One region of the Kitasatospora sp. NPDC036934 genome, then DNA from elsewhere that is predicted to be linked to it. Evidence: riboswitches for the same ligand, from Rfam matches in the RefSeq annotation. Region 1 holds a riboswitch; each other region holds the start of a gene.

Region 1 (2,191 bases):
GCTGTTGCGGAAGGCCGCGCCGTTGTCGGCCCGGAAGACGTAGGTGCGGCCGGCGAAGGCGGGCAGGGGCGCGGTCATGGTGGGGCGGGACCTCTTCTCGGGAGTGCGGGACGGACCGTGTGGTCTGGGCTCGGTGCACTTGTGCACCGCGGAAAACGCCAGGGTTCCAATTTATCCGATCGGTCGGACTCGGGCGGCCCCGCGCCACGGCACGGTCCGCCACCACCCCGGTTCGCTGATCGCGCCGCTCCGGCGGGCCGGGAGCCCTGCCTCGGTGCCGACCCACCTTCTGGCGGGCGCGTCGGCGGACATCCCGGGCGTGCTGGACGAGGACCGCGGGCCCAGCGACGGCATCGTGTTCACCGCGAGCGCGCTGGACACCAGCGGCATCGCGACGGTCGGCGGCACCCGGCTGCTCACCGGGCTGAACCGCCTGGAGCCGGCCTGGTCGCCGGCGGCCGGGGGCCAGGTGGCCGACTGGCCCGGCTGATCGCCCGGCCACGGTCGCGAGGTTGATCAACTCGGCCACCACGCAGCGTCGTTGATCGACACCACTGTGAGCTGTGCGACAACCGGCCCGATCAGGTTGTCCGTTCACGGACGGCCTGCCTAGCCTGCAACCGTCGTCCGCTGTCGCGGACCCCGCCGCCGGGACGCCGAGTCCTGTCCACCCGCCGGCCGGCACTCGAGCACCACAGCGGACGGGAGCGGGGGAACCAAGGTCAGCGCCCGGTCCGTACGCATCAGCGTGCGGACCGTGGCTAGGGGTGAAGCCGCTCCACAGGCGGCCGGGCAACTGCAGCCCGAATCCGACAGCTCACCTCGCAGGCGTCGCAGAGGACCCCCCATGCACCAGCCTGCCGGGCGCCGTCGCGCCCCCCGCCACGCCCGTCCGACCCACCGCGGCCGCAATGCCGCCCTCGCCGCCACCGGGGCGCTCGCGATCAGCGGTGCCGGCCTGCTCGGGCTGCCGTCCGTCGCTGGCGCCCAGGCCGCCACCGCCCCGACCGTCACCCAGGACCGGCTCGCTCCGGCCACCATGGTCGCCGGCCGGGCCGCCACCGCCTCGCTGGGCCTGCACTCCTCGTCCTGCTTCACCGCCAAGACGGTCGGCGTCGGCGTCCGCGACGCGCGCGGCACCAACCTGGACTTCCCGGGGAACGCGACCAACGTGCAGATATGCCCGACCGGGCTCAACTTCACCAGCGGTGCGCGCGCCCTGCCGGCCGGGACGTACACCCAGTTCGGCTTCTGGCAGGACTTCGGCGGCACCTGGCACAACCTGCCCTCGCAGCAGCTGGTGGTCGCGGCCACCGGTACGTCCACGCCGACCCCGTCCCCGACGACGGCGCCCACCACGACGCCCACCACGGCACCGACGGCGACGCCCACCGCGGCGCCCACCACGGCACCGACCGCCACGGCCACTCCGACGACGCCCGCGCCGTCCTCCCCGGTCGCCGGCAAGTCGCTGACCTGGTCCGACGAGTTCAACAGCCCGATCGACTGGGGTCAGCGCTGGGTCGGCGACAAGAGCACCTCGTACAAGTACGGGAACCACAACCCGGACGACAACAAGCTCGACTGGCTGAACAAGAACAACGTCACCGTCGCGAACGGCGTCGCCACCTTCACCGCCACCCCGGGCGGGCCCACCCTGGAGAACGGCCAGCAGTCCTGGAACACCGGCTTCCTGACCACCGAGGGCTCCACCGAGGGCTTCCAGGTCAAGACCGGCGACTACGCCGAGGCCCGGGTCAAGATGCCCTCGGGCACCGGTGCCTGGCCCGCCCTGTGGACCTGGAAGAACGGCAACGGGGAGATCGACTCCTTCGAGTACCACCCGGACAACCCGAACCTGCTGGAGCTGACCAACCACATCAACCCGAGCAACCCCGAGTACTACACCGACGCCAAGGCCGTCGCCAAGGACCAGTGGGTCACCATCGGCACCTACTACGGCGCCAACTCGGTGGACTGGTACGTCAACGGCGTCAAGGTGTACTCGGACAACAAGGGCGTGGGCGCCAACTTCTCGGCGTACCTGATCCTCAACCTCTCGGTGTGTGCCGGGAAGTACCACCCCGCGCCGCAGGGGACCACCCCGCTCACCTTCGCGGCCGACTACGTGCGCGTCTACCGCTGACCGTGGCCGCCGGGCCCGCTTAGCCCCCAGGACCAGCCGCTCTCA
Region 2 (2,191 bases), on a different contig from region 1:
CACGGGCATGGCTGCAGCGGCTCCATTCCTGCGGCGCGGCCCCGCGGCCGCGCCCTGCTGGGCGGCCGTCGAGCGGGAGTCCGGTGGCAGACGTTAGCGAGTCCGGGCAAGTGAGTCCAAACCCCTACCGACCCGAATATTTGACCCCTATTCGGACACCAGGCCGAGCAGCCGGAAAAGCCGCAGGCCCGGCCCTCCGTGACGGAGGACCGGGCCCGTGAACCTTCGAGCGGGGATCAGACCCGGACGATGGAGGCCAGCGGCATGTTGGAGACGGCCTCGTAGCGGACCGACGCACCCGGCTTGGGCGCGTGCAGCACCTGGCCGTTGCCCGCGTAGATGCCGACGTGGTGGGCGTCGCCGTAGAAGATCAGCATGTCACCGGGCTGGGCCTGGGAGATGTCCGAGCCGATCCGGGTGCCGGCGCCGGCCTGCTCCTGGGAGGTGCGCGGCAGCGACACACCCGCCTGGTTGAACGCCCAGACCATCAGGCCGGAGCAGTCGAAGGAGCCGGGGCCGGTGGCGCCCCAGACGTACGGGCTGCCGACCTTGGTGGCGGCGGCGGCCAGCGCGGCCGCGCCGTGCGAGCTGCCCGGGGCGACCTTGACCGGCGCGGCCGCGGCGCCCGAGCCGAGGTCGCTGCGGCTGCTGTCGCGCGAGGCGCGGTCGGCCGGCTGGACGGCCTTCGCGGCGGCGTCCGCCTTGGCCTTGGCGTCGGCGGCGGCCTTGTCCTCGGCCGCCTTGAGCGCCTGGCGCTCCTGCTCGGTCAGCGTGTTGAGCAGGTCCTGGGCGGCCTTCAGCTTGTTCTGGACCTCGTCCTTGGAGGCCTTCAGCTGCGTGGTGGTGGCTTCAAGCTCGCCGAGCTTGCTCTGGGCCTCGGTGCGGTCCTGGTCCAGCTTGCGCTGCTGGTCCTGGAGCTGCTTCAGCTGGTTCTTCTGGGTGCTGCCGGCCTGGTTGAGCGCACCGGCCTGGTTCAGGAAGTTGTCCGGGCTGGAGGAGAGCATCAGCTGGACGGTCGGGGATATCCCACCGTTGCGGTACTGCTCGCCCGCGATCTCGGCGAGGCCGCCCTGCAGGTCGGTCACCTGAGCCTGCTGCCGGGCCACCTGGTCCTGCATGCCGGAGACCTGCTTCTCCAGCTCCTGCTGCTTCTCCTGGGCGGCGTTGTACTTCTCGGTCGCCTGCTCGGCCTGCTCGTTGAGCTGGTCGACCTGCTCCTTGACCTGGTCCTTGGTCGGCTGCGGGTCGGCGTGCGCGCCGGTCTGCGCGGAGAGCGCGACGGCGGCGGCGGCGAAACCGGTCAGGATCGAGACACGAGCGCGACTGGCGGGCTTGGGACGACGATGGGACGCCACGAAGGCGGACTCCTTCTTCCTACATCCGCCTACCGGGTGAGCTGACGGGTTCGGGCCGGAAGCATGCCCTACGGCGCCTCACCGGCCTCACCTGCGGCCGACCTGGCGCCGATTCACCCCGGAGGAACGTGGTTCCCCGGCTCCGCTCCGCAGCGCCCCCGACTACTGGGCTCCCCTGTCGGGCAGTCGCTTCGACCTGCCCCGCTGTTTCGCGAACTCGACGGTAACCACCGCCGCCACCCAGGCTGGGTGATCGACAGTGCGGTGGTTCGAGGCACGACCCTAGTAACTGAACCGTGATCCGTTCAAATCCTTGTCAGAAAAAAGACGGAAGATTGCCCATGTTCTTTTGTGAAAATGACTGATGGTGATCGCCGCCGGACGCAAAGCTGATCGACTCTCACCGATCGGCCATGAGGCGGGCGAACCCGAAGCGCCACCCCCGTCGGGAGGTGGCGCGGATCACAGGGCCGGAGCCGGCCCTTCGGGCGTGTCGGCTCGTCAGATCCGGCGGATCGTGTTGATCGACATGGCATCGGCCTTCATCACCTTCACCACGTCACCGGTGTGCGGCGCGTGGACCACCATGCCGTTGCCGATGTACATCGCGACGTGGTGCATGTCGCCGCCGTAGATCACCAGGTCCCCGGGCTGGGCGGTGGCCAGTGTCACGGCCGTCCCGATGTGGCCCTGCTCCTGCGAGGTGCGCGGCAGCGAGACGCCGGCCTGGCCGTACGCCCAGACCATCAGACCCGAGCAGTCGAAGGTGCTCGGCCCGGTGGCGCCCCACACGTACGGCGAACCCTGCTTGCTCATCGCCTTGGCGACGGCCACGG
Region 3 (2,191 bases), on a different contig from region 1:
CCGCGCCGGGTGGCCGAGTTCGAGCCGCGGGTGCAGCAGTTGACCGACCGGCTGATCGACGGCTTCGCCCAGCGCGGATCGGCGGACCTGATCCACGAGTTCGCCTTCCCGCTCCCCATCTACGCGATCTGCGACATGCTGGGCGTGCCGGCCGAGGACCAGGACGACTTCCGGGACTGGGCCGGGATGATGCTGCGACACACGAAGCCGGGCCAAGGCGGCGGCCAACGCGGCGGTGTGGGGCGGGCGGTGAGGCGGATGCGGGCGTACCTGCTGGAGCTGATCCACCGCAAGCGGGCGGACCTCGGCGACGACCTGATCTCCGGTCTGATCCGGGCGAGCGACCACGGCGAGCACCTCACCGAGAACGAGGCCGCCGCGATGGCGTTCATCCTCCTCTTCGCGGGCTTCGAGACCACCGTCAACCTGATCGGCAACGGCACCTACGCGCTGCTGCGCAACCCGGAGCAGCGGCGCCTGCTGCAGGAGTCGGTGGCCCTGGGGGAGACCGGGCTGCTGGAGACCGGGATCGAGGAACTCCTGCGCTACGACGGGCCGGTGGAGCTGGCGACCTGGCGGTTCGCGACCCGGCCGCTGACCATCGGCGGGGTGGACATCCCGGTCGGCGACCCGGTGCTGGTGGTGCTGGCGGCGGCGGACCGCGACCCGGCCCGGTTCGCCGACGAGAACACCCTCGACCTGGCCCGGAGCGACAACCCCCACCTGGGCTTCGGGCACGGCATCCACTACTGCATCGGCGCCCCGCTGGCCCGGCTGGAGGGACGGGCCGCGCTGGCCACGCTGCTCTCACGGCTGCCCGATCTGCGGCTGGCCGAGAATCCGGAGGACCTGCGTTGGCGGGGTGGCCTGATCATGCGTGGATTGCGCGAACTTCCGGTCGAATTCAGTCCGGAAGCCCGCTCCCCGCACGCCCGTCCTGAGGCCCCGACACACTGACGTGACGTCGTCGAGCAGGCTCCAGATGCGGTGTGAACGAGCATCAAACCGGACAAAGCCCCGCTGTTGGTAGGCGATCGAGCACGCGCCGTAATTCTTGTGTGATGTCGGTGATATGAGCTTGTGATTGGTCTGAGGATCTGTCTAGTCTCCCTGGAGTTCGCAGCTGCGGACCCCGTGCGCGGAACGCCGAATCCTGCCCGCCGCGCGACGGGAAACCGACCAGACCCTGGGCAGGGGCGGGGGACCCAGGTTTGTTGCCGTCTCCCCACGGCTTGGGGTGAAGCCGCCCGAGCGGAATCGTTTCCGTCGACGGCGGCCGGGCCACCTCCCGGTCCGAACCCGACAGCTCACCTCGCAGGCGTGCGGAGAGGGACCTTCATGCTGTTCGTTGGAACTGGCCGTCATCGTCGTCGCTCCCAGGCCGAGAAGGCCATCGCCGTCGCCGGTGTGGCCGGCGTCGGACTCGCACTGCCGCTCCTCACCGCCACCGGAGCCTCCGCCGCCCCGGCCTCCGTCTGGGACTCCGTCGCCCAGTGCGAGAGCGGCGGCAACTGGAGCATCAACACCGGCAACGGCTTCTCCGGCGGCCTGCAGTTCACCCCCAGCACCTGGAAGGCGTACGGCGGCACCGCGTACGCGGCGCAGGCCAACCAGGCCAGCCGGGCGCAGCAGATCTCGGTCGCCGAGAAGGTGCTCGCCTCGCAGGGCCCGGGTGCCTGGCCGGTCTGCTCCGTCAAGGCCGGCCTGAGCAAGGGCGGCGCCCCGGCGGCCGTGGACACCTCCTCGGACGCCAAGCCGCAGTCCGCGCCGAAGCAGAAGGCCCAGCCGCAGGCCGCGAAGCCCGCCGCGAAGCCCGTCCAGCAGTACACCCCGAAGCACGCCGCGCCGAAGCAGGCCGAGCGGCCCGCCGAGCAGCCGGTGCAGCAGTACACGCCGAAGCACGCCGCCCCGCGCGCCGCCCAGGCCCCGTCCGCCCAGACCGGCCACGACTACACCGTCCGCTCCGGCGACACGCTGTCGACGATCGCCGCCGCCCAGGGCGTGTCCGGTGGCTGGCAGGCGCTGTACGACGGCAACCGCGGCACGGTCGGCGGCGACCCGAACCTGATCCTGCCCGGCCAGGTGCTGCACCTCGGCTGAGCCGTTCCGCACGGCTCCGGAAGCCGAACGGAGGAGGGGGCCGCGTCCGGCGGTCCCCTTCGTCCGCGTTCGTCCGTGATGGTGGGACAAG
Region 4 (2,191 bases), on a different contig from region 1:
CCATCGCGACCATGACGCCCCGCATGAGGGCGTTGGTCCGGTGTTCGACGAAGGCGTCGATCAGGGCGATCCCGGCGACCCGCTGGGGGGCGTCCCCGGCGACCTTGACGACGGTCGCGCCGGTGTAGGACTGGCCGACCAGGACGGCTCGTTCGATGCCGAGGTGGTCGAGCAGGGCGAGGACGTCGGTGGCGACGGCGGCCGGGCCGTAGTCGTCCCAGACGATGGAGGACTCGCCGAAGCCGCGCAGGTCCATGGTGATGACCCGGTGGCCGGCGGCGGTGAGCAGCGGGTGCAGGTGCCGGTAGGCGCGGCGGGAGTCGAGCATCCCGGGGAGCAGGACGACGGGGGTGCCGTCGCCCTGTCGGGTGTCGTCGTACGCGAGGCGGCCGCCGGGGACGTCGAGGTACTGGGTGCTCGGGGTGGTGCCGGTCATGGTGGGCCTCCGCTGGCTCGCTCGGTGCTGGCGATTGCTTCCGATAGCCATAAAGCTAAGGCTAATAGCCTTAGCCGTCAAGGGCCCTTCCCGGGTCCGCTCCGCTCAGACCCCCTCGACCCTGAACGGGTCGTGCTCGCTCAGCAGCTTCTCCAGCCGGGCCTGGTCGACCCGGGCGACGGTGTCCGAGGACTCCTGCCGGTCCCGGATCACCTTGGCGAGCGTGAAGGTGGAGGTGACGGTGTAGAGGAGCCCGATCCCGAGGAAGGCCCGGGTCCAGCCGCCGACGGGCAGGTAGGCGATCCCGGCGGCGAGGGCGGTGCCGGAGACGGCGAAGGAGAGGACGGCCTGGACGTAGTACGCGGCCGTGGTCCGTGACTGCATCGGTGCGTTCATGGCGCCAGGATGCGACGGGGCGGGCCGCTCGCACATGAGTAGGAGTACTCAGATGGGCCTGGCGAACGAAGGGCCGTTCGTTGACGACCGATCACCTGTTCCCCAGCAGTCCCGGACGGATGGCTTGGAATCAGGGCGTCCTAGGATTAACGTTTGATAACGCAGCGCGGTCGTCAACGCCGTACCCAGACGGCACCGTGCGCCGTCGCCTAATCCCACCGGCCGGCCTCCGGGCAGGTCAGGGAGCCGGGGAACCACGTTCCTTGGGGTGAATCGGCGGGGCCCCGGCCCGGCCGTAGGAGACCTTCCTGCTCCGAACCCGTCAGCTAACCCGGTAGGCGCGAAGGAAGGAAAGGAGCGCGCCTCCGTGGCGTCGACGCACACCCCGGCACACCCGGCCGGCCCCGCAGCCGGTACCCAGCTCCTCGACCACCCCGGCCCGGACGGCCCGGAGGCATTCGCCCCGGAGGCCGAGGCCAACCGCCACCGGATGCCGCGTCAGACCCGCGGAGCCTCCCCGCTGCTCGGCGTCACCGCCGTCGCCGCCACCCTGGGCGCCACCGGTTTCGCCTCCGCGACCCCGGCCGCCGCGCCCGCCGTCGAGGCCCCGGACGAGTCGCCGGTCGCCCTGGCCGCCGACCCCGGCCTCGCGCTCGCCGCCCGCATCCAGCAGCAGGCCGACAGCCAGCGCACCGCCGCCGAGGAGGGCGCCCGGCTGCAGGCCGCCCAGGAGGCCGAGGCCAAGGCCGCCGCCAAGGAGGCGGAGGCCAAGCGCGCCGCCGACGAGGCCGAGCGGGCCAAGGCCGCCGCCCTCACCCTGCCGGTGAAGGACTACAACCTCACCGCCCACTACGGCCAGAGCGCCCGCTACTGGGCCCACCTGCACACCGGCCTGGACTTCGCCGCCGACACCGGCACCGCGGTCTTCGCGGTCGGCCAGGGCACCATCACCTCGGCCGGCTGGTCCGGCTCGTACGGCTACCGGATCGTCGAGACCCTGCCCGACGGCACCGAGATCTGGTACTGCCACCTCTCCTCGATCATCAAGGGCTCCGGCAAGGTGACCTCCGGCCAGCAGATCGGCAAGGTCGGCGCGACCGGCAACGTCACCGGCCCGCACCTGCACCTGGAGGTCCGCCCCGACGGCGGCGCCCCGGTCGACCCGGAGACCTGGCTCCAGCAGCGCGGCCTCACCCCGTAGCCACCGCCGAAGGCCCCTGGAAACCGCCCACCGGCGTCCGGGGCCTTCGCGGCAGCTCACTCCGGCGGCAGCTGCGCCAGGTACGCGTCGATCTCGGCCGGTCCCGGCTCCGGCGCGAGTTCGGGGAACTCCTCCACCAGCAACCGCGGCAGCCCGGG

The links. A riboswitch is a leader RNA that binds a small molecule or an ion and turns the genes downstream of it on or off. The one in region 1 is predicted to bind cyclic di-AMP.
Region 2: it holds a riboswitch for cyclic di-AMP, as region 1 does, so the genes downstream of both, ACZ7BZ_RS30830 (NlpC/P60 family protein) here and ACZ7BZ_RS06035 (glycoside hydrolase family 16 protein) in region 1, are expected to answer to the same signal.
Region 3: it holds a riboswitch for cyclic di-AMP, as region 1 does, so the genes downstream of both, ACZ7BZ_RS16755 (transglycosylase family protein) here and ACZ7BZ_RS06035 (glycoside hydrolase family 16 protein) in region 1, are expected to answer to the same signal.
Region 4: it holds a riboswitch for cyclic di-AMP, as region 1 does, so the genes downstream of both, ACZ7BZ_RS33840 (M23 family metallopeptidase) here and ACZ7BZ_RS06035 (glycoside hydrolase family 16 protein) in region 1, are expected to answer to the same signal.

Annotation. Positions count from the first base shown of each region.
Region 1 covers NZ_JBVJQR010000003.1:209,963-212,153, reverse strand. Annotated here, with positions in the region: gene ACZ7BZ_RS06045 (phenolic acid decarboxylase) at 1-78, opposite strand, end outside; gene ACZ7BZ_RS06040 (hypothetical protein) at 275-490, shown strand; cyclic di-AMP (ydaO/yuaA leader) riboswitch at 708-826, shown strand; gene ACZ7BZ_RS06035 (glycoside hydrolase family 16 protein) at 848-2,146, shown strand.
Region 2 covers NZ_JBVJQR010000026.1:88,585-90,775, reverse strand. Annotated here, with positions in the region: gene ACZ7BZ_RS30835 (C40 family peptidase) at 1-9, opposite strand, end outside; gene ACZ7BZ_RS30830 (NlpC/P60 family protein) at 237-1,355, opposite strand; cyclic di-AMP (ydaO/yuaA leader) riboswitch at 1,366-1,520, opposite strand; gene ACZ7BZ_RS30825 (C40 family peptidase) at 1,857-2,191, opposite strand, start outside.
Region 3 covers NZ_JBVJQR010000009.1:292,661-294,851, forward strand. Annotated here, with positions in the region: gene ACZ7BZ_RS16750 (cytochrome P450 family protein) at 1-957, shown strand, start outside; cyclic di-AMP (ydaO/yuaA leader) riboswitch at 1,168-1,337, shown strand; gene ACZ7BZ_RS16755 (transglycosylase family protein) at 1,339-2,100, shown strand.
Region 4 covers NZ_JBVJQR010000035.1:26,442-28,632, reverse strand. Annotated here, with positions in the region: gene ACZ7BZ_RS33850 (alpha/beta fold hydrolase) at 1-436, opposite strand, end outside; gene ACZ7BZ_RS33845 (YiaA/YiaB family inner membrane protein) at 542-832, opposite strand; cyclic di-AMP (ydaO/yuaA leader) riboswitch at 1,029-1,187, shown strand; gene ACZ7BZ_RS33840 (M23 family metallopeptidase) at 1,200-2,033, shown strand; gene ACZ7BZ_RS33835 (hypothetical protein) at 2,090-2,191, opposite strand, start outside.